3 regions of the Pectobacterium sp. PL64 genome follow, and region 3 is predicted to be linked to each of the others. Evidence: predicted binding sites of a transcription regulator. Region 3 holds the regulator's gene; each other region holds the start of a gene.
The links. Region 3 encodes CRP, which controls carbon source genes, mostly activating them, when cyclic AMP is high. Its sites were predicted from a motif close to ATGTGANNNNNNTCACAT; they were not measured.
Positions count from the first base shown of each region.

Region 1: the regulator CRP is predicted to act here: its motif matches at 2,413-2,430, upstream of HP572_RS12930 (YfcZ/YiiS family protein).
Region 2: the regulator CRP is predicted to act here: its motif matches at 2,065-2,082, upstream of HP572_RS19580 (PTS mannitol transporter subunit IICBA).

Region 1 is NZ_CP092070.1:2,872,038-2,880,269, forward strand. It holds gene fadJ (fatty acid oxidation complex subunit alpha FadJ) at 1-372, opposite strand, end outside; gene fadI (acetyl-CoA C-acyltransferase FadI) at 369-1,682, opposite strand; gene HP572_RS12930 (YfcZ/YiiS family protein) at 2,090-2,386, opposite strand; gene fadL (long-chain fatty acid transporter FadL) at 2,768-4,078, shown strand; gene HP572_RS12940 (SDR family oxidoreductase) at 4,255-5,007, opposite strand; gene HP572_RS12945 (LysR family transcriptional regulator) at 5,150-6,046, shown strand; gene mqo (malate dehydrogenase (quinone)) at 6,119-7,702, opposite strand; gene mlaA (phospholipid-binding lipoprotein MlaA) at 8,065-8,232, opposite strand, start outside.
Region 2 is NZ_CP092070.1:4,348,953-4,357,184, forward strand. It holds gene HP572_RS19580 (PTS mannitol transporter subunit IICBA) at 1-1,853, opposite strand, end outside; gene HP572_RS19585 (DUF3053 domain-containing protein) at 2,290-2,994, opposite strand; gene HP572_RS19590 (hypothetical protein) at 3,416-5,047, shown strand; gene HP572_RS19595 (OmpA family protein) at 5,051-5,785, shown strand; gene HP572_RS19600 (hypothetical protein) at 5,785-6,666, shown strand; gene glyS (glycine--tRNA ligase subunit beta) at 6,721-8,232, opposite strand, start outside.
Region 3 is NZ_CP092070.1:3,943,299-3,951,530, forward strand. It holds gene HP572_RS17710 (ABC transporter ATP-binding protein) at 1-375, shown strand, start outside; gene HP572_RS17715 (LysE family translocator) at 437-1,039, opposite strand; gene HP572_RS17720 (hydrolase) at 1,146-2,186, shown strand; gene HP572_RS17725 (YheU family protein) at 2,183-2,419, shown strand; gene HP572_RS17730 (phosphoribulokinase) at 2,544-3,413, shown strand; gene HP572_RS17735 (OsmC family protein) at 3,527-3,934, opposite strand; gene crp (cAMP-activated global transcriptional regulator CRP) at 4,310-4,942, shown strand; gene HP572_RS17745 (aspartate aminotransferase family protein) at 5,172-6,398, opposite strand; gene HP572_RS17750 (aminodeoxychorismate synthase component II) at 6,518-7,093, opposite strand; gene pelA (pectate lyase PelA) at 7,775-8,232, shown strand, end outside.

The sequences.
Region 1 (8,232 bases), 1.1 Mb from region 3:
GGGGAACGGCAGTGCGGCCACCTGATCGAACGTTTCCTGCCCTTGCTTCGCCAGATTCTCTGCCTGTTCGGCACTGCTGCACTGGTTCAACATGGTGATATCCGCACCGGCGATAAACGAATCGGGCTTGGCGGAAATAAAAATCAGTCCCCTAAGCGTCGCTTGCTGCCGCGCCTGCTCGAAGACCGAAAGAATCTGTTCTGCAAATTCGCTCTTTAGCGTGTTCACCTTCTCACCGGGAACATCAATGCAAATAACACCGATATTGTCCGGCCGAATCGTTAGGGAAAAGGCGGACGGGCTTTCCGTTACAGGCGCTGTTTTTTCCGTTGCAGATGATGTTGTCACGGAGAAAGGCTGTTGATCGTTCATGGCGTCACCTCCAGTACCATTGCCGCACCTAGCCCGCCCGCCGCGCAGGCAGTGGTTAACCCCAGCCCGCCGCCACGACGGCGCAATTCATTCAGCGTTTGGGTAATCATCCTCGCGCCAGTAGCGGCAAAGGGGTGTCCATAGGCAATGGATCCCCCCAACACATTGAACTTGGTGCGATCCACCTCACCCAGCGCGGCATTTCTACCCAGCTGATTCCGAGCAAACTCATCGCTGGCAAACAGTTTGAGATTTGCCAACGTCTGGGCGGCAAAGGCTTCGTGCATATCGATGAGCGTCAGATCAGCCAGCGTCACGCCAGCCCTTGCCAACGCCAGCGGGGAGGCATAAGCCGGCCCCAACAACATATCACGCTGTACGCCGATGGCGCTGAATGCATAGCTGCGCAGGTAGCCTAACGGCGTGATCCCCAGACTTTTGGCCTTGGATTCACTCATCATCAACACCGCTGCCGCGCCATCTGTTAGCGGCGTACTGTTCGCCGCCGTGACCGTACCGTGTCGGCGATCGAACGCTGGGCGTAAACGGGAGTACTGCTCCAGCGCGGAATCATGGCGCACGTTGTTATCTTCACTCAGCGCCTTGTCATAGGGTGGGACGTAAGCCGTCATGACTTCATCGCGCAACACGCCGGATTCCCAGGCCTGAGCCGCCAGCTTGTGCGAGCGGTGCGCCAGTTCATCCTGCTCTTCGCGCGTGATGCCGTAGGTTTTTGCCATCTGTTCGGCGGTATCACCCATGCGCAGCCCAGTGGAATACTCCGCCACGGCAGGCGCAACTGGCAGCAGGTCTTTCGGGCGCAGACCGCTTAACAGTTTCAACTTCTGGCTCAGCGTCCGGGCCTTGTTCATATCCACCAGCGTTCTGGCCAACGCTTTGCTGACGCCAATCGGCAGCACGGAAGAGGAATCCGCCCCGCCAGCAATGCCGACTTCCACCGTCCCCGCCATGATGCTTTCCGCCACGTTGGCGACCGCCTGAAAGCTGGTGGCGCAGGCGCGCGACACGCTGTAGGCATCGGTATGCACACTCATGCCCGTGCCGAGCACGATCTCTCTGGCGATATTCGGCGCTTCGGGCATTTGGACCACCTGTCCGAACACCAATAGCTCGATCAGTTCAGGGTCGATCCCCGTGCGAACCAGTAATTCACTGGTAACGAGCTTCCCTAATTCGATGGCAGGTACGCCATGATAGGCCGTTGCCTGCCGGGCAAATGGGGTGCGTAATCCGCTCACGAACGCAATGCGATCGCCGCGGCGGGTTATCAGAGGTAATACCTCGCTCATAAACGCTCCTGTTAACCGAAAATAAAGTACGCGCACAACAGGTCAGACCTGATTTCATTGTTAACCAGATAGTTACATTACGCAAAGCTGCGCAACACAAAAGTGTGAAGAGCATGCTGTTGTCAGCCCTGATACCATCAACCTTATGACAAGACTCAGGTGATAAAGATGACTAATACAACCGAAGAAAGCAGGACGAGACGAAATGCTGCACCGTTTTTATGAAGACATCGCGACGATCTGGGGAACGCCGACAACATGCCGACCGATTCTATGGCCAATTAACATGCGCATTGGGAGAATGGATAAGTGACGACACCACCGACAGTGGTGGATAGAAATAACGAAGGGAAACAAAACGAGTCAGGCAGGCGATGCGATAACGCAATGCCTGCCAGAAGGAAGGCTTAACGCAGGCCGAGCTGGAAAATCATCGTTTCAGCCTGGCAACTGAACGTGAAATCGATGTCCAATTTAACGCCGCCGTCTACGTCTTCCAGCGTGCTGGCGATTTCGCAAGGTTCAGACTCTACCGCACGCGCTTTTTCCGTCAGGGCGGCCAGTGCCGCTTCCGCCTCAGCACGATCGCCAAAAACGTTGCTGTAAGACGCCGTGCAATCCGTGTTATCCATAATTGTGCCAACATCGACACAGCAGCAGGCTGCGGTTTCTTCAGCACTGCATTTGTTGATTACGTTCGTCATGCTACTTTCCTCTTAAAACGCGGGAGATATGATCCAGTTCAAATATTTTTATCTTCCTTATATTTTACTCCCTCATCCCGAAGCAGTGCCAGCACTTCATGCTGACCAGTAATTTTAGTGATATCAATCACATTACGGTGTTATAAGGCAGTAAAGACCGAGTAATATCTCTTCACACAAATTAACCAAAACGTTAAGCAGGTCTAAATTCTGCATCATTTTAGAAATATTTTTAATACACGAGCGCAACATTGTCGTATTCCCAACTTATACTTTGGCAACTGGTCTGCTTTGTCAGGCTGAGTGCGCCCCCTACAATGCGCGTCCCTTGTTACTTCGTGTAACAAAGTTAAATAACAAGCATATAAAGAGGTTTTGGTCATGAACCAGAAAAACCTGTTCAAACAATCCACAATTGCTGTTGCGGTGGCCCTGTTTTCAGCAAATGTGTCCGCAGCTGGTTTCCAGCTAAATGAATACTCATCATCTGGTCTGGGACGCGCGTTTTCTGGTGAAGGTGCCGTAGCCGATAATGCGACCTCAGGTAGCCGTAACCCGGCGACCATGACCATGTTTGACCGCCCTTCATTCTCCGGTGGTGTCACTTATATCAACCCGGATATCGATGTTCAGGGGAAAAACTCCCTGACTGGGCAGAATACCAGCGCCAAAAATATTGCGCCGCACGCCTGGGTGCCGAACCTACACTTCATCATGCCGCTGAATGAGCAATGGGCGGTTGGTGCTTCCGCTACCACCAACTATGGCTTAGCAACGGAATTCAATGATAACTATGCCGCAGGTTCCATTGGTGGACAGACCGACCTGCTGACATCAAACCTGAATCTGAGCGCCGCTTATCGCCTGAACCAGCATTTTAGCTTTGGTTTAGGGGTTAACGCCGTCTATGCTGATGCCAAGATTGTTCGTCGAGCAGGTGAATTGGCAAACGTACCTACCGCTGCTGGTGGATTACAAGGGGTAGTCGCTGGTCCCTCCTCAGAAATAGCTCGTCTGGAAGGTAAGGAATGGGGTTACGGTTGGAATGCGGGTATCCTTTATGAAGTCGATGAAAATAATCGCTTCGGCCTGACTTATCGTTCAAAAGTCGATATCGATTTTAACGGCGATTACAGCAACAACCTCCCAACAGCAGTAACAGCATTGAACGGTACTGGTGGCGCAACGATCCCTGGCAAGCTGACGCTGAATCTGCCGGAAATGTGGGAAGCGTCGGCCTACCATCGCGTGGCGCCGAAGTGGGCGGTACACTACAGCCTGACCTATACCAGTTGGAGCCAGTTCCAGGAGCTGAAAGCAACGGGCAACAACGGTCAGACTCTGTTCCATAAAGATGAAAGCTTCCGTGACGCGTACCGTATCGCACTCGGCACCACCTACTATCATGACGATAACTGGACGTTCCGCGGCGGTATCGCGTTTGACGACAGCCCAGTACCGGCCGACAAACGTTCGATCTCCATCCCGGATCAGGATCGTTTCTGGTTGAGCGCAGGTACGACCTACGCCTTTAATAAAGACGCGTCTGTGGATGTTGGCGTGTCCTACATGCATGGCAAGCAAGTTGATATCAGCGAACCTATCTCTGATAGAGCGGGTTCGCCAAGTTACACTTTCAGCTCCAAAGGTAAAGCCTGGCTGTACGGCGTGAACTTTAACTATGCGTTCTAAATAACGTACGAGTTTATAAATAAAGCACGCGTTCTCATTGCTATCAGTCAGAACGTGGTAAAGCAGGTAAGGCAACTTACCTGCTTTTTTATTGCTCATCACAAGGCATTTGTCTCTTTCTTACTGGCGTAGTGATTAGCTAATGATGGACAATCCACGAACATCATAATGTCGGATCAGTCGTTCAAGAGACGCCCGCCATCCACGACAATCTCACTACCGATAGTCCATCGGGACTCATCTGAAGCCAGGTACAACACCGCCTTGGCAATCTCCTCCGCCGTGCCGAATCGGCCTGAAGGAATGCTTTTGACGATCTCCTCGTTGACCTGTTTGCGATAGGTATCGGGGATACCAAGTTTGTCATACAGCGGGGTATCGATTGGCCCTGGGCTAACCGCGTTGATGCGAATACCACGCGCCATCAGTTCGCTCGACAGCGTCTTTGACAGGCTAAGAAAAGCCGCTTTGGTCGCAGAATAAACCGAGGAACGAGCCGATCCTACATGCGCACTAATCGACGTGTTGAGCACGACCGAAGCAGGGCTGGCGAACACGGGCAGCAACGACTGGATCAGGAAGTACGGCCCCTTGACGTTGATGTCAAAGGAGCGATCAAACATCTCCTCCGTCCATTCCTCAATCGGTTGCCAAACGGAAACACCCGCGTTGAGAAAGACAGCATCAACTTTTCCGTAATGGGCTTCCACGGCTTGCGCCAGTTCCTTCTGTGCACTCACGCTAGCCGAATCGGCGCGCAACACCAGCACCTCGCTGCCAAGCTCGGCTTTTGCTGCGGCAATAGAATCGGGGTTGACCCCAGTAACGATGACGCGAGCCCCTTCAGCGAGAAACTGCTTTGCGGTTTCCAGCCCAATGCCGGAGGTGCCTCCGGTGATAAGGGTACGTTTGTTGTGTAAGCGAGACATAGGGAACTCCTGATAATCATAGCGGGATGCAGCAATGTGCTGCCGGGGACAGCGCTAATCATATGTGTATGCATAAATGATGATAAGCTCCCCATTTCGCATATGATTTATTCCATTACTGCATTAATTGAGGCATCTCCACGTGGATCGTTTTCTGCTCATGACCTGTTTTAAACGGACTGTCGAAACAGGCAGTTTTTCTGCGGCAGCACGCGACCTGAATATGGGGCAACCTAACGTAAGTCGATACGTTGCTGCCTTAGAAGAACATCTGGGCGTCAGACTACTTCAGCGGACAACACGCCAACTTGTGCTGACGCCCGAGGGCGAGCGGTACTATGCAGATGTCAGCCGAATTCTCGATGCGGTTGCAGAATCGGAGTCATCCTTGAGCGATGAGACGGAGCCCACTGGACTCCTGCGAGTGGCCTGCCCAACCGCAATGGCTCATGCCTTTCTTATGCCACAAATACCCGCTTTTCTTGCCCGCTACCCCGGGTTGTCGCTGGATTTGCAACTGAGCGATCGTTTCGTCGATCTGGTGGAAGAAGGTGCCGAGTTAGCTATCCGAATCGGCCATCCTTCCGACAGTGCACTACGTGCGCGCCGGATTGGCCTTTTCACACGCGTGTATGTAGCCTCGGTAGACTATCTGAGTCGTCGTGGCATACCGCAAACACCAGAAGATTTGCGCGATCATGACTGCATTCTGTACTCGCTGTTAAACACGGGTAATACATGGCATTTTCGCGATACCGAGATCAACGTTTCGGGGCGATTCCGAGTCAACTCCCCCCAAGCCGTACAGGAAGCTGTTATCGCCAGCCTTGGTATCGCCAGCGGCCCCAAATGGTTATACGAGGATGGATTACAGAGCGGCAGGCTGTGTCAGGTACTTTGCGACTACGAAGCACCGCCAGTGCCAATTCAGTTTCTTTATGTCGCCAATCGCCTGCTACCGAAGCGAGCCATTGTATTCATGGACTTCATTGCAGAAGCGTTTTCCAGGATTCCTGGACTCAACACTGACGATCGCTAGTTCGCATTGGGCTTGAAGGCACAAAAAAGGCCGCTTGCGCGGCCTTATATCATGACTTCCAGCTAACCCCGATTACTCAGGCTTAACCTCAATATAGTCCAGGCCCAGCGTGCTGCTGGTGTAGCTGCGGATTTTATTGGTCATTTCAATATTACCGTCCAGCTTCTGACCATAAGATGGAACGATCTCTTTCAGCTTGCCCTGCCATTCTGGCGTAGCGACTTTATCTTTAAACACTTTTTCCAGCAGGCTCAGCATAATCGGCGCGGCAGTAGACGCGCCCGGAGAGGCACCCAGCAGCGCGGCAATCGAACCATCCTGCGAACTGACAATCTCCGTACCCAGCTTCAGCACGCCGCCTTTGTCATCATCTTTCTTGATAACCTGAACGCGCTGACCAGCAATCGCCAGTCTCCAGTCTTCTTTCTTCGCGTTCGGGAAGTATTCCTGCAGCGCGGCGAAACGATCGTCGTCATCCATCATGACCTGACCCACCAGATACTTCACCAGATCGAAGTTATCCAGACCGACGTGCGTCATCGGCATCACGTTAGAGAACGTCACAGAACCGATCAGATCCCACAGCGAACCGTTTTTCAGGAATTTGCTGGAGAACGTAGCAAACGGACCGAACAGCAGGACGGGCTTACCGTCAAAAATACGGGTATCCAGGTGAGGAACGGACATCGGTGGCGCACCAACGGAGGCTTTACCGTAAACTTTCGCCATGTGGCGCTTCACGATTTCCGGGTTTTCTGTCACCAGGAATTCGCCACCAACCGGGAAGCCACCGTACAGATCGGCCTCAGGAATACCGGATTTCTGCAGCAGCGGCAGTGCCGCCCCACCCGCACCGATAAAGACAAACTTCGCCTTAATCACGCTTTCTTTCTCGCCGTTCTTCAGATCGGCGTAAGTCACGCTCCAGGTGTTATCTGCATTACGCTTGATATCACGCACTTCTGAATTCAGGTGCAGCGCGAAGTTGGGCTTGGTTTTCATCGCGCCAACCAGCTGACGCGTAATTTCACCATAGTTCACGTCGGTACCGATAGGCATACGAGTCGCCGCAATCTTCTGAGCCGGATCGCGACCTTCCATCACCAACGGCGCCCACTCTTTGATCGTATTAGGATCGTCAGAGAACTCCATGCCACGGTACAGCGTGCTGTGCTGCATCGCGTCATAACGATGTTTCAGGAAGGCGGTGTTCTCGTCACCCCAGACAAAGCTGATGTGCGGCACGCTGTTAATGAAGGAGTGCGGATTGTTCAGCACGCCGTTTTTCACCTGATAGGACCAAAACTGGCGGGAGACTTCAAACGCTTCGGTAATTTCCAACGCTTTGCTGATGTTGATTGGGCCGTTAGGATTATCCGGCGTGTAGTTGAGCTCCATGAAAGCAGAGTGACCCGTACCAGCATTATTCCAGCCGTTCGAGCTCTCTTCCGCTACGTTATCCATCCGCTCAACCATGTCGATAGACCAGTCTGGTTGCAGCTCCTGTAAATACACGCCCAGCGTAGAGCTCATAATGCCCCCGCCGATCAGTACCACATCCGTTGTCTTCTCTGTCGTTTTAGCATCTTCAGCCATCACCAGTGGGGCGTTAACCACCACGCTGAGGCAGAAGAACATGGCAAGTAGTTTTTTCATGCTTATATCTCTATTTTTATAAGTGCAGGTAAATAGAACTCCGGGCATTCATTAACAGACGACCACGCCATCATCCGTAAAAAGCATCATTCTTATGACCTTTTTGTTAATCACCTTGCTAACAAAAAAATCAGCGTGCAGACACATTTCAACCATGATGGGCATCGGTAGCGGTTAACGACGTAGCATTATTGTTATCTGACGGTAGGAAATAAATTTTAGTAAGTAAATAAATGGACAACAAAGCAATAACTTTTAAGAAACAAACCACAGAATCATCATGGTAAAAGTAAGTTTAGCAGTGTTTTATAAAAGCAAAAGGCACCCGCAGGTGCCTGTGAAATGAACGAGACTTCGCAACACTATTTCGCTGAGTCAATCTCGTCGAGCGAGTCTTCAATCGCTGCCGCATTCGGGTTCTTCTGCGGGGTAAGTTGCCCATCACTGGCAAGGAAATCATGCCGCTGGAAGTAGGCTTCACGCACCATCAGGTATGGATCGGAAGAGTTACGCAGCAGCCCGTCGGAATC
Region 2 (8,232 bases), 410 kb from region 3:
TGTGCCAGACGTTCAATGACGGCATCATCATCCAGCGCGTTGGTCAGACTGGTGATGACCTGAATATGTTCGTTGTTGCGAGCGGCAATACCGATAACCAGACGCGCAACTTCATCTTCTTCATCGCCAAAGCGAACGCCTTCAGGATATTGGCAGAAAACAACACCCGTTTTCAGCACGCGGTCTTTCGCTTCAATCGTGCCGTGCGGCACAGCAATCGACTCGCCCAGATAGGTAGAGGTCAGCTTTTCACGTTCCAGCATCGCTTCAACATACGCAGGCTCGACATAGCCGCCTTTCACCAGTTGCTCACCAGCGAAACGGATTGCCTGCTCTTTGTCTGTCGCATGCTGATTCAGGAACACATTGCCTGCACCCAGTTGGAACAGGTTAGTCTGTGCGTCGGCTACAGCAGGCGCTGGCGTCGCGACGGGTTCAGACTTCACGGCACCCTGTGCTGCGTTAAGACGCGCTACCAGATCGCTATACAGACCGCTATCAAGGAAGTTGGTCAGCGAAATGTGCTGTGCCTGCGGCGCATGACGCATCGCACGCTCGGTCAGGTCGCGGTGCGTAATCACCAGATCGACATCGTCCGGCAGACTATTGATCGCGCTGTTAGTCACCGAAATGTTGGTCAGCCCGGCATCCTGAACTTTCTTGCGCAGCACACCAGCACCCATCGCGCTAGAGCCCATACCGGCGTCACACGCTACGATGATTTTACGAACGGTGCTCATATCACCGCTGACACCAGCGTTAGTCGCCGTGCCTTTAGAAGACGCTTTCATTTCCTGCATGCGGCGCGTTGCGTCGCTCAGGTCTTCTTCTTTTTGCTTGGTGCTTTTCAACAGAATTGCCGACACGATGAAGGACACCGCGAAAGCTGCTGCAATGGCTGCGAGGTTAGCGAAGTAAGCGCCTTTTGGCGTCATTGCCAGCACCGCCAGAATGGAGCCCGGAGACGCAGGAGAAACCAAGCCGCCGCCCAGCACGCTCAGCGTAAACACGCCGGTCATCCCGCCCAGAATCACCGCAATAATCAGACGCGGATTCATCAGCACATAAGGGAAGTAGATTTCGTGAATCCCGCCCAGGAAGTGGATAATCGCCGCACCTGGTGCTGACTCTTTCGCGTTACCACGACCGAAGAACATGTACGCCATCAGCACGCCCATACCCGGGCCTGGGTTCGCTTCGATCAGGAAGAAAATAGATTTGCCGGTTTCCGTCGCCTGCTGAATGCCCAGCGGTGAGAAGATACCGTGGTTAATGGCGTTGTTCAGGAACAGAATTTTCGCCGGTTCAACGAAGATAGACGTAAACGGCAGCAGGTTGTTCTGTACCATCAGGTTAACGCCGGAAGCCAGCACCTGAGAGAAGACTTCAACCAGCGGACCAATTGCCAAAAACGACAGGATTGCCAACAACATACCGATAATACCGGCAGAGAAGTTGTTGACCAGCATTTCAAAGCCGCTCTTGATTTTACCGTCGACCATGCGGTCAAAACGTTTGATCGCCCAGCCGCCCAACGGGCCCACAATCATGGCGCCGAGGAACATCGGGATATCGGTCCCGACGATCACACCCATCGTCGTAATAGCACCGACCACACCGCCACGCTCACCGAATACCAGACGTCCGCCGGTATAACCAATCAGCAATGGCAGCAAATAGGTAATCATCGGACCGACGAGTTTCGCCAATGTTTCATTGGGGAACCAGCCAGTAGGGATAAACAGCGCGGTAATAATACCCCAGGCGATAAATGCGCCAATGTTGGGCATCACCATATTACTGAGGAAGCGACCAAAGTTTTGCACCTTGATCTTAATATCTGGTGAAAGCATAAAAACACACCCCTATTGAAACGCGCTGACAATAAGAGCGCGTGGTAATTATCGTGAGACGGCGTGGCAATAAAAACACCGATTACCACAAGAAGACTTCCGTCATTATTACTGTATGCAGCGCGGACTCTAACACGCTGTTTTCATACCGCAACTCCATGGCGGTAACGTGACAAAAATCACACAACCACCCTACATCAACGATACAAATAGGTGATTTACTTCACAAAAAACCGTTAAAAATGAAAAACTAAACAGATTTTTAGACAAATACTGCATCTTATATGTGATTCACATCACATTTTATAGACCTGTATTTGTTTTATTTATGTGATGTTAATCACAATTTATTTTCACCCTCTCACCAGCCACGCGCATCTTATCCAGAATACCTCTCTGCCCTATCGTATCGCTAAAGCGTCGGGGCACGACGCGGTTAGGGATAATTCACGCCGATTATTCCTCTGAGCGCATTCATTAAATTCTGCTGCTGTAGAGGTAGCGCTGCCACCATGCTGTTATATTGCGCCACCTGTTGCGGCGTACGGAATTGCACAGACGAGCCATTAAACACAGCCTGATCGCCCTGAGCCTGAAGGAAATCGCCGATCTGGATCAGGCTCTGTGCGAAGGCAATCGCATTCGGAGTGGCGGGTAACAGCGCATTGGTAGGCTGTATTACCGTGCGTGCATACAACCGCTCATAGGGTATTTGCACTTCTTCGGGCTGTTTTAGCAGCCGATGGGCGTTGTCCGCCTGCACTTTCGCCGCCTGCACATGCTGGCTCAACAGGTTCATTGCTCCGATAGATTGGCGAAGATCATCACGCTGCGTCAGATAGTCTTTAGGGACTCGAATACGGGAAATTTGTCCCAGCATCGGCGTCAAACTGCCGGACACGGCCTGATTAAACTGCTGAGAAAAGGTGGTTAAAATCGCGTAGTCGTTGGTGAAATTGCCAAAATTCTTCTTCTGCTCTTCCGTCAGTGTCGGCAATTTCCCATCCTGCTGCGACTGTACGCTTTGCAGGAATGCAACGAATGCCTTCCGCTGATCGGCTTCGCTGTCACCACAGGCAGCCAACTGCAATGCCGCCAGAATAACCAGAACTGGCAATAGCCAGCGTGAACGGTACGTCATCAGCCTTCTCATTCCCTACTCCTGTTATGCTTACTGCCCCGCCAGCCGTGCTTTATTCAGACAAAAACACGCTGACGACGGATTTTCCATGACAAGATTTTCTACGACATAAGCATAGTCGAATCAGGCTGGCTGTGCAGAAAAAGGCCAATTTCGACGTTCAAGAGAAATAAAATTTAGTATGGTTATTGTTTAATCAGACACATATTATTAAAATTGCGTTTCATCTCGCATTTTCCATCCGAATAATAATGTCGACCAAAAGATGAGGTTACTCGATAATATGAAAAAATAGATTTCAACACGAAATTATTAACAAGGTAATGAATGTCAATTTACTACCTTAAATAAAAAGCGACTCTTTTAGCACGATAGCTTTATTTTTATCTTATTTTTAACAAACGGACAATTTGACTACTCTATGCTTAGTATATTACCCCTTGATACATGGTTTTTTATTGCTATGATCCTTTTCTATTTCATTTATGGCAACTGGAATTTTACCGAGAAGAAAGCCCATGAATCACCAGGGATCCTCATTACTATAGGGATACTGGCAACTTTTTTTGGAATTGCACAGGGTCTGGCGTCATTTGATATGAATGATGTAGAAAGCAGTTTACCCACACTTATTAATGGCATCAAAACTGCATTTTCGGCCTCTGTTGCGGGTGTCGCTTGCGCATTAATTATAAAATGGCGCTATGCGTTCCGTGGTGTAAGAACAAAAAACAACCAACCAACACCAACTGATTCCACAATTGACGATATTGTTCAACACCTACAGTTTTCTACAGAGTCAATTGGACGATTGCATTATGCTATAGCAGGAAACGAAGACGCTTCTTTACTCACACAATTAAAATTAATGCGCGGCGATCAAAACGATAAACTAACCAATATCCATACTGCATTTACTGAATTTGCAAAAAACCAAACTGAAAATAACTCAAAAGCATTAATTGAAGCATTAAAAGAAGTTATTCATGACTTTAATGAAAAAATTGGTGAGCAATTTGGTGACAACTTCAAACAGTTAAATGAAGCTGTCGGTAAAATAAATGAATGGCAACAACAATACAGTCTGCAAATGCGAGAGATGATTGAGCAACAAACTCAAACAACTAAGAATATGCAGCAAGCGGTCCAATCCTTTACCGAAATAATGACACAATCCGAATCGTTTACTCAAGTTGCAAAAGATATTCATCAAACAATTGGTACAGCCTCCAGTTTAGAAAAAGGTATAGAAGAGAATCTAAAGCAATTGGCAGAATTAATTGAATCATCAAAAACAGGTATCCCTGAAATAGAAAAAGGAATCATGTCTATTATAGAGGATGTGAGAAATGGGGCTACAGCCTCTGCCACAGTCATTGGAAATAGTATTTATACTGTAACGCAAAAATTGGAATCCTCAGCAGCAGACTTTAGCAACCAGATGATAGGCAGCTCGAAAGCTATGTCCGATGCGATAAAGAATCAAAATCAGGAAATGCAAAAATCTGTTCAGCAAACAGGCAAAGAGCTACAAGAACAGACAACACGCCTTTCTCAAGATCTCACTAAATATATGCAACAACACAATGAAGATGTCACAAATAACATTGTCGAACTGAATAGAAAAACAGAACATAGCCTCCATTCGGTAACGAAAACATTGGAATCCTCAGCGTCAGACTTTAGCAACCAGATGATAGGCAGCTCGAAAGCTATGTCCGATGCGATAAAAAATCAAAATCAGGAAATGCAAAAATCTGTTCAGCAAACAGGAACAGAGCTACAAGAACAGATAACACGCCTTTCTCAAGATCTCACTAAATATATGCAGCGACATAATGAAGATGTCACAAATAATATTGTTGAACTAAATAAAAAAACAGAACAACAGGTTCAAACATTGGATGCAGCTTTAGCTGCTGCGTTGAAGAAATCTCTCGATGGCCTCGGACAACAATTAGGATCGCTATCCTCAAAATTTGTAAATGATTATGAGCCTCTGACAGAAAGGCTAAGAGATGTGGTGCGTCTATCAGAGAGTCTTAGGAGATAACAAATGAATAACCCATTATTAGCTCGCCCAAAAGCAGATAAAGAGGATTTTTGGATCAGCCTAAGTGATTTAATGACCTCCCTGATGATGATATTTTTACTTATCTCCGTTGTCTATATGATAAAAGTACAAGAGATGATTAAAATTCCATCAGTATATAAGGATACCCTACAGGGGCTTGGTCAAGCTTTACAACACGAATTCAAGGACGATCTAAAACGTTGGCACGCAACAATCGACGAAGATCTAACAGTACGGTTCCAGGAACCAAATATTTTATTCACGACCAGCTCCTCTGAGCTAAAGCCGGAATTTAAAAGTATCTTAGATGATTTTATTCCTCGCTATCTTGGCATTATGACTGATAAAAAATATATCGATAACATCGAGGAGATACGTATTGAGGGACATACATCAACGATGTGGAGAACAGGCGTAAGTGAAAACGACGCTTATTTCCATAACATGGAACTGTCTCAGTCAAGAACTCGAACAACTCTATCATATATTATGAATATGCCTGCAGTTTCAGACTCTAAAAGTACCTTAATTTGGTTTAAAAACCATGTTCGAGCTATTGGATTTTCTTCAGCAAAGCCTATTGATGTAGAGGGTAAAATAATTACATCTTCCACTCAAGTGGAAGACAGTGCACGTTCTCAACGTGTGGAATTCCGCGTCCGCACTAATGTTGAACGCCAGGTAGCTAATATTGTCGAAAAAGGGAAAAAATCATAATGGACTCTTTTTCTGTATCTCAGTTACCTAATTTCTTGGAGTGGGCGCTATTTAATAACCTACGTAGGGAGATGAAAGCAGAAATTATACCACCAATTACCGATATAAAAATGGACGCCCTTAATTTGAATGAAATACTGTCAACAACAGGAAAAGATGTTGATATACGAGATATTAAAATTGAAAATAACAACACGATTACTTATGCAGGTAATCGTGTTATTCTTCATATAAGAGACATTTCATCCTATAGTGGAAAAACGACAACGACATTACCAAAATATCATCTGGCAAACTGTAGAAAACTCAAGGAAATGTGGGGAAATAATAAAAGCGGACGATACGTTGTTGCCACTCGCAGCGATGGGCTTTTTATCATAAAATCACGTAACATTGATAAAACAGAATGGGTTACCAGAGAAGAAAAACTAAACGTCTGCAAATGCTGTCTTGATGAATTAAATTGGAAAAACTACTCCAAAAAATACCGGGATAGAGAGAATATTTACTCCACCTTTGACCTGAAGGAGTTTTTTAGCGTTTATCCAAACTCAGCAACAACGTATCATGCCGAGCATAATGACATTACCGCTCCAATTAATGATTACTCTAAGGATTTTAATATAATATCAAAACAATACCGAGAGTCAGTTAAGTGGCGATGTGAAATGTGCGATATAAACCTTGAACGTAGAGATTTAAATAAATTTCTACACGTCCACCACCGTGATGGACAAAAGAATAATAATAATAAAAACAATCTACAGGCACTTTGTATTGAATGCCATTCAAATCAGAACAATCACGGGCATATGAAAAACACCCCACAGCTAATATCATTTATTCAAATAAAAAATGATATGGCCTTCGCTGCAAGTTAAACGATCTTTCCCCGGACTCGCTTTTCAGACCGGGGAAAGATTACGCTATCACCGTTATTGCAGGACGGAAATATCTGCAACCTGCAAGAACAGTTCGCGCAGTTGGCTCAGCAGCGTCAGGCGGTTCACTCGAACCTGCTCATCTTCCGCCATGACCATCACCTGATCGAAGAACGCATCAACAGGCTCACGCAGTGAGGCCAGCTCAACCAGCGCTTCCTGATAGCGACCTTCAGCGAACAGCGGCGTCAGTTTGTCGCGCAGCACGACAAGGTGCGTGGCCAGCGTAATTTCCGCCGCGTCTTTCAATACGGCAGCGTTGACGCTCTCGTTCAGCGTATCGGTAGACTTCGCCAAAATGTTGGAAACGCGCTTGTTAGCCGCTGCCAGCGCCGCGGCGGCATCCAGCGAACGGAAGTGGCTGACGGCTTTCACGCGAGCATCGAAATCTGCCGGACGAGTTGGACGACGCGCCAATACCGCCTGAATGGTATCCACGCTGTGACCTTCTTCCTGATACCAGGCACGGAAGCGACCGAGCATGAACTCAATCACGTCATCCACAACCTTGGCATTAGACAGCTTATCGCCATACAAACGCACCGCTTCTTCGGTCAGCGTCTGCAAATCCAGCGGCAGACGTTTTTCGACGATGATGCGCAGCACACCGAGGGCGGCACGACGCAACGCAAACGGGTCTTTGTCGCCTTTCGGGTGTTGGCCGATGCCAAAAATCCCTGCCAGCGAATCCATTTTGTCGGCAATCGCCAGCGCACAGGCCACCGCAGAAGACGGCAACTCGTCACCCGCAAAGCGCGGCTGATACTGCTCATTCAACGCAACAGCAACATCTTCCGCTTCGCCATCATGACGCGCATAGTGCATCCCCATCACGCCCTGCGTGTCGGTAAATTCGAACACCATGTTGGTCATCAGGTCACACTTGGACAGCAGACCCGCACGCGTCGCGTGATTCACATCAGCACCAATCTGACCAGCAACCCAGCCAGCCAGCGCCTGAATACGGTCAGTTTTGTCGCGCAATGAACCTAACTGCTGCTGGAACAAGACGGTTTCCAGACGCGGCAGGTGATCTTCCAAACGCTTCTTACGGTCGGTATTGAAGAAGAATTCGGCGTCAGCCAGACGCGGGCGCACCACTTTTTCGTTACCGGAAATAATCTGCTGCGGATCTTTGGATTCGATATTGGCAACAAAGATGAAGTTTGGTAGCAGATTGCCGCTGTTGTCGTAAACCGGGAAATATTTCTGGTCACCTTTCATGGTGTAAACCAGCGCTTCGGACGGCACAGCGAGGAATTTTTCTTCAAATTTCGCGGTCAGCACCACTGGCCATTCCACCAGCGAGGTGACTTCTTCCAGCAGGCTGTCGCTCAGATCGGCGTTGCCGCCAATCTTGCGTGCGGCCTCTTCTGCATCAGCTTTGATTTTCGCTTTACGCGCATCGTAGTCGGCGACGACTTTACCGCGCTCCAGCAGAATCTGCGGATACTGTTCGGCGTTATCGATCGTAAATTCAGCTTCACCCATAAAGCGGTGGCCGCG
Region 3 (8,232 bases):
GATTACCAGCAGTGGCTGGTCGGCCTGCAACGTCAGGAAAATGCAGCCGATGAAGCGCCAAAAGAAAATACGGCCAACAGCGCGCAAGGCAGAAAAGATCAGAAACGCCGCGAAGCCGAGTTGAGAACGCAAACGCAGCCGCTGCGCAAACAGATAACCAAGCTTGAACAGCAAATGGAAAAGCTGGGAGAAACGCTGGCAGCGCTGGAAGCTCGGCTGGCGGACAGTGCCATCTACGACATCAGCCGCAAGGCCGAACTCACCGACTGCCTGCAACAGCAAACCAAAGTCAAAATCGAGCTGGAAGAAACGGAGCTATCCTGGCTGGATGCGCAGGAACAGCTAGAGCAGATGATGCAGAGCGATTCGCTTTGATATTAGTTGCCTGAAAAAGAGTCGCGAGCGAAAAACCGCTCGCGACGTTATCAACGAAGCCTTAATGCCAAATCAACAGCACGCAGGCGGCGGTCAGCAGCCCCATTGACACATTAAAGATAATCCACGCTTTCTTACTGCGCAGCAGTCGTCCAATCATCGTGCCAAATCCGAGCCAGATGACGCCGGACACCAGATTGACGAGCACAATCCCGATGCTTATCGCGATCACGGACTGGTTATAGCCTTCCCCCGCCAGACTAAAGCTGGCAACCGCGCCCAGCGCCATGAGCCACGCTTTCGGGTTCAGAAATTGCAGCAACCACCCTTGATAGAGCCGGATCGGCTGGGGCGGCGCAACGGACGCTTCCAGTCGTTCGTAAGCCGCCGTGGCGATTTTCCACGCCAGCCAGAGCAGATAGGCGCTACCGAGAACTTTCAGAATAAAGTGCAGCGAAGGGTAAATCAGAATCAAACCACCGACACCGAATGCCACCAGCAGCAAAATGCTCTGCATGCCCAGCATGATGCCGATCATCAGCCACAGTGAACGCATAAAGCCAAAATTCGCGCCCGAGGTGGTCAACAGCATATTATTCGGCCCTGGTGTGATGGCCGCTACCCACAAAAACCCCAACATCGAAAGAAATAAACTCAGTTCCATTATTTGTGGGCGCTCCTGACCCAAATGTCGTACCAACTGGCAGCATTGAAGCTAACAGTGTGATATTGATCGTACAAGAGCCGACAACAAGATTTCTATATCCTTTATGTATGACCATTTTCGTCCGCTAAGCGGCGCTCATAACCCACATCTGCAAACGCTATTACCGCGTCTGATCCGCCGTCATGCGCAATTCTCGCCAGTCTGGCAGTCACTGGAATTACCGGACGGCGATTTCGTCGATCTGGCCTGGAGCGAAGCCCCTGAACAGGCGCGGCACAAACCGCGCGTGGTGCTGTTCCACGGGCTAGAAGGCAGCTTTCATAGCCCCTACGCTCACGGCCTGCTGCATGCCTGTCAGCAGCGCGGCTGGCTGGCCGTCATCATGCATTTCCGCGGATGCAGCGGTAAACCCAACCGGATGAAGCGTATTTATCACTCCGGCGAAACCAGCGATGCCAGCTATTTCTTGCGCTGGATGCAGGAGACGCTGGGCGATGTGCCTACCGCCGCCATCGGCGTATCTCTCGGCGGTAACATGCTGGCCTACCTGCTCGCGCAGCAAGGTGAAGCCTGTTCCCTGTCCGCGGCCATCATTGTTTCCGCGCCACTGATGCTCGAGCCCTGTAGCCGTCGGATGGAACAAGGTTTCTCCCGCGTCTATCAGCATTACCTGCTGCGCCTGTTGAAACAAAACGCCGGCCGCAAGCTGGCGGCGTATCCAGATACATTGCCAATTCAGCTACCGCAGTTGAAGCGAATCCGCCAACTGCGGGAGTTTGATGACGTCATTACCTCACGTATCCACGGCTTCCGCGATGCGGCCGACTACTATCGACGCTGTAGCGCTCTGCCACTATTGCCTCAGATACGTAAACCGCTGCTCATCATCCATGCGAAGGACGATCCTTTCATGACATCAGAGGTGATTCCCGATCTGTCTCAGTTACCGTCTAATATTGAGTATCAGCTAACGGAGCATGGCGGGCATGTTGGCTTCGTCGGCGGAACGTTGCTGAAACCGGAAATGTGGCTGGAACAGCGCATTCCCAACTGGCTTAGCCCATTTTTGGACCAGGTCAGCGACTCTTTTTCTTCAGGAACCGTTTTTACTCAGGAACCCTTTGAATCAGGAAACATAGCGTGATTATTCCCTGGCAACAGCTCGATCCAGAAACGCTGGATAACATCATCGAATCCTTCGTCCTGCGGGAAGGCACCGATTATGGCGAACAGGAGCGTTCGCTGGCACAGAAAGTGGAAGATATCCGCGGCCAACTCCAATCTGGCGAGGTGGTGTTGGTGTGGTCTGAGTTACATGAAACTCTCAATATCATGCCGCGTAACCAGCTCAATTCCGGAGGGCATGCCCCTTATTGAGCACGCCGAAAGTCGTGAAAGAACGCGCCAAACATGCTAACAATGATGACAATTACGTCTTTTTTGAGGATGCGCGCAGGCCTTCGGTCTACGCGGGCATCGCGATCACGGAGTCACGCACCTTATGTCACATCAGCATCCGATTATTGCGGTTACCGGCTCCAGCGGAGCGGGAACCACGACAACCAGTCTGGCCTTCCGTAAGATTTTCCAGCAGTTTGATCTGCGTGCCGCCCAGTTAGAAGGCGATAGCTTTCACCGCTATACCCGTCCGGAAATGGATATGGCGATTCGTAAAGCGCGTGATTTAGGACGCCACATCAGTTATTTCGGCCCGGAAGCGAATGATTTCAGCCTGCTGGAACAGTCGTTTATTGAATATGGCCTGCACGGGCGCGGCCAGACGCGTAAATACCTTCACACCTACGATGAAGCGATTCCCTATAATCAGGTTCCCGGAACGTTCACGCCGTGGGAACCAATGCCGGAACCCACCGATATCCTGTTCTATGAAGGACTGCACGGCGGCGTGGTCACCGAGCAAAACGACGTGGCACAGCATGTGGATTTACTCGTCGGCGTGGTACCGATCGTCAACCTGGAATGGATTCAAAAGCTGATTCGTGACGTCAATGAGCGCGGCCACTCGCGTGAAGCAGTGATGGATTCCGTCGTCCGCTCAATGGAAGACTACATCACCTATATCACGCCACAGTTCTCTCGCACCCACATCAACTTCCAGCGCGTGCCTACCGTGGACACCTCCAACCCGTTCGCCGCCAAGTCGATTCCTTCACTGGACGAAAGCTTCGTCGTGATTCACTTTCAGGGATTGGATAATATTGATTATCCCTATCTGCTCGCCATGTTGCAGGGTTCCTTTATCTCCCACATCAACACGCTGGTCGTTCCCGGCGGGAAAATGGGGTTGGCGATGGAATTAATCATGGCGCCGCTGGTACAGCGGTTAATTGAAGGGAAAACCATCGAATAAGCATCGAGATACACGGGGCGACCACAGGGGTGAGGCCTCCCTACGGGAACCTCCCCCTGTGTTTCCCCTAATAACAGGCTTAAGTGACCAGAATTAGTGCCCAGAGACAGGGGTTATGCCAGCACCCTAATTTCGTGGCTGTGCGTCACCTCAACGGCTTTGCCCAGCATCAGTGCGACAGAGCAGTATTTTTCCGCCGACAGTGCAACGGCTCGCTCGACAACTTTGTCGGTCAATCCTTTTCCCGTCACGATAAAATGCAGATTGATGTGGGTAAATAAACGCGGCGCGTCAGACCGACGCTCTGACGTTAATTTCACTTCGCAATCCGCGACATCGTTGCGGCCTTTTTGCAGAATCGATACCACATCAATCGCGCTGCATCCGCCTACAGACATCAACACCATTTCCATCGGACTCGGCGCTTTATCACCGGAATTGCCGTCCATCAATATCTGATGCCCTGATGCGGATTCGCCCAAAAACGTTAAGCATTCAACCCATTTTACCCGTGCCTGCATGATGCCTCTCCACTAAAAATTTTTTGAAAATTTATACCGTTACTGTACAAAAACCAGCGTTAATCAGCGCTTTGTCATGCTGAAGCGAGACAACACAAGACACGTCCTTAAAGCTGTGTTAAAACGAAAATAGAATAGACCTTTTCTGGACAAACCCAGAAACGAAGAAGATGATGACCTGGCCAGACATACCCCAGCCATGTTTACGGTGCGGCAAGGCAGCAACCGGAAAATAAAGGGTACAGAGGTTTCAGTATATTCCCTGACGTCATTCTGCCTAGACTGAATTTTATTTTTTTAGCAGTTAAACACGCCGTACAGGGAACTCTGACCCCTGTAATTTGCGCAGTGAATTACAACAGAGGATGATAGCGAATGGTTCTCGGCAAACCGCAAACAGACCCAACTCTCGAATGGTTCCTTTCCCATTGTCATATTCACAAGTATCCATCGAAGAGCACGCTGATTCACCAAGGTGAAAAAGCAGAAACGCTTTACTACATCGTGAAAGGCTCTGTCGCAGTGCTAATCAAAGATGAAGAAGGCAAGGAAATGATTCTCTCCTACCTCAATCAGGGCGATTTTATCGGCGAGCTCGGCCTGTTTGAAGAAGGTCAGGAACGCAGCGCCTGGGTTCGGGCAAAAACTGCCTGTGAAGTGGCTGAAATTTCCTATAAAAAATTCCGCCAGCTCATCCAGGTTAACCCGGATATCCTCATGCGTCTGTCTGCGCAAATGGCAAGCAGACTTCAGGTTACCTCTGAGAAAGTCGGCAACCTCGCCTTCCTTGATGTGACCGGCCGTATTGCCCAAACCCTACTCAACCTGGCCAAACAACCTGATGCCATGACGCATCCAGATGGCATGCAAATAAAAATTACTCGTCAGGAAATTGGGCAAATCGTTGGCTGCTCGCGTGAAACCGTGGGCCGCATTCTGAAAATGTTAGAAGACCAGAACCTGATCTCTGCACACGGTAAAACGATTGTCGTTTACGGCACTCGCTAAGCCCCTGTCGCGGTACCCTACCAATAAAAAAGCGTGAAGCCTCGGCCTCACGCTTTTTTTATGGCGAACATCCTGCTCGCCACCCTGCGGGCCGTCGCAAGCGACGTTGAAAAACGTTCCCTACGTTTTTTTATGGCGAGCGTCCTGCTCACCACCCTACGGGCCGTCGCAAAACGACGTTGAAAAACGTTCCCTACGTTTTTTTATAGCTGATCTTTTAAGAACAGAGTCAGTTTGCTGCGTTAACGACCTGCGCGACGGCTTTGGCGAATTTGGCCATCCCTTGCACAATATCGTCTTCATTAATGATCAAAGACGGTACAAAGCGGATCACATTCGGCCCAGCCATCAGTACCATAAGCCCCTGAGCCGTTGCCGCCGCCAGAAACTCGCCTGCACGACCGTGCCATTGCGGTTTCAGTTCCGCGCCCAACAGCAACCCCATACCGCGAACCTGTTCGAATACACCGTACTGCTGATTGATTTTCTCAAGCTCACTGACAAAGCGATCGTGGCGATCCGCCACGCCTGACAGCACTTCCGGCGTGTTGATAATATCCAGCGCGGCTTCCGCCACCGCACAGGCCAGCGGATTGCCGCCATAGGTGGTGCCGTGTACACCAACCGTCATGGCCGATGCGATCTCTTCCGTCGTCAGCATCGCGCTAATTGGGAAACCACCGCCCAAGGCTTTAGCCGTTGTGAGAATATCCGGCGTAATGCCGTAGTGCATGTAGCTGAATAGTTTGCCAGTACGCCCCATTCCGCTCTGCACTTCATCAAACACCAGTAGCGCCTTGTGCTGATCGCACAGATCGCGAACGCCTTGTAAAAACTCAGGCGTAGCAGGCGTAATCCCCCCTTCACCCTGAATCGGCTCCAGCACGACTGCACAGGTGTGATCGTCCATCACCGCTTTAACCGCAGCCAGATCGTTGAAGGGAACATGAACAATATCCGCAGGCTTAGGTCCGAAACCGTCGGCATATTTAGGCTGTCCGCCGACCGAGACGGTGAACAGCGTCCGACCATGGAATGCATTGTAGAAGGAGATGATCTTGGTTTTATACGGACTATGGCGTTTAACCGCATAGTGACGCGCCAGCTTAAAGGCCGCTTCGTTAGCCTCAGCACCGGAGTTAACAAAGAACACGCGGTCGGCAAAAGTAGCATCAATCAATTTGCTGGCGAGGCGTAGCGCAGGCTCATTAGTGAAAATATTGCTGGTGTGCCACAGCTTTTCACCCTGCTGCTGCAACGCATTCACCAATGCAGGATGGCAGTGACCCAGCGCCGTAACCGCAATACCACCGGAAAAATCGATATACTCGCGGCCGTCCTGATCCCAGACGCGGCTCCCTTTACCTTTCACGGGTACAAACTTCGCGGGTGCATAAACTGGCAAAATCACTTTATCGTGAGTATCCCGTGTCACTGCTTTCTGCTCTGCTGCCATTTGCTGCCTCACTCTGCTGCCCATCATGTCGGAATGAAAATATAGTCAATAAATATGCATAAAAAATCAATTACAGGCAATATTAAATCGGCTACTGAGGAGAATAACTTTCTATATAGCTAAATTTTAAGGAAATTATCCAAAAGCTGATGCCCTTGCTGGCTAAGAATGCTCTCTGGGTGAAACTGAACCCCTTCCAGCGGCAATATGCGATGGCGGATCCCCATAATCTCATCACGCTTCCCTTCATGCTCGCTCCAGGCCGTGACTTCAAAGCAATCGGGTAGCGAGGCGGAATCAATAATGAGTGAATGGTAACGGGTGACCGTCAAAGGCTGAGCCAACCCCGTGAAAACCCCCGTATCGCTATGCGCAATCGCTGAGGTTTTCCCGTGCATGACCTGTCGTGCCCGCACCACGCGCGCGCCGAACGCCTGTCCCATCGCCTGATGGCCAAGACACACGCCCAAAATAGGCAACTTATCGGCAAAGTGACGAATGGCCGCCAGTGAAATGCCCGCCTCGTCCGGCGTACAAGGGCCCGGTGAAATGACCAACCGCTCAGGCGCAAGCTGTTCAATCTCACGCAGCGTCAGTTCATCATTACGCTTCACCACAACCTGCGCGCCAAGCTCACAAAAGTATTGGTAAAGGTTGTAGGTAAAGGAGTCGTAGTTATCGATAATTAGCAGCATAGTCATTGCACTGTTAGTCGGAAAAATCCGTACTAACATACATGAAATCCGCGCCAGGTACCCCCCTCGTTACCATCAAAGACAAGGGGTCGCTCTTACCATTTAAGAAATTAGCATGATAATCATTTCATCGATCATAAATCATTTATTTCATCAGTAAATATCTTTATTAATAGGCCTTATTTATTATCCCTACCCACAGTAAACGCATTACCTTGAAATTATTTCTAACAAAAAAAATAATAAATTAAAACCACCTATGAATTAATTCATATTTTTTAAAAAAGGCAGGATGGCGAGAAGATTAGCTTTAAAGTGATATTCTTGATGACGATCACAATTGCTAAGAAAGCGAATAAACCACGCATGTTAGATGGATAAAAAATAAAGAATCCAGATTGAAAAAACACATATTAAAAAACATAAACCAATGAATTTAAATGATTTAAATGGAAATTGGTTTCTATTTAAAAGTAATAGACACAAATCCTCTCAGTTGTCCTCTGTTATTTAATTAATATATTTAACGCCCCATCTTGTATTGTTTATTTTTTCTGTTAACACTTAGCTCGGCTTTATAGACAAACTTTGGTTTCATTTTTGTTGAAACAGCCTTTTTTTATTACACAGGGTGTGTAGTGATAAATACCCAAAAAAATTCTATGTCAAGGAGAGTACATAATGAAATACCTACTGCCTTCTGCAGCCGCTGGGCTGTTGCTGATCGCTGCCCAACCGACAATGGCGGCAAATACGGGAGGTTATGCCACCACTGACGGCGGCGACGTTTCCGGTGCTGTGAAAAAAACCGCACGCTCTCTGCAAGAGATCGTCGATATCATTGAAGCCGCGAAAAAGGACTCAAGCGGTAAAGCAGTCAAAGGCGGCGCCTACCCGCTCGTCATTACCTATAACGGTAATGAAGATGCGCTAATCAAAGCGGCTGAGGCTAACATCTGCGGCCAATGGAGCAAAGATCCGCGCGGTGTAGAAATCAAAGAGTTCACCAAAGGGATCACCATCCTCGGTACCAATGGTTCTTCCGCTAACTTCGGTATCTGGATAGTTAACTCTTCCAACGTTATCGTGCGTAACATGCGCTTCGGCTATATGCCGGGCGGTGCAAAAGATGGCGATGC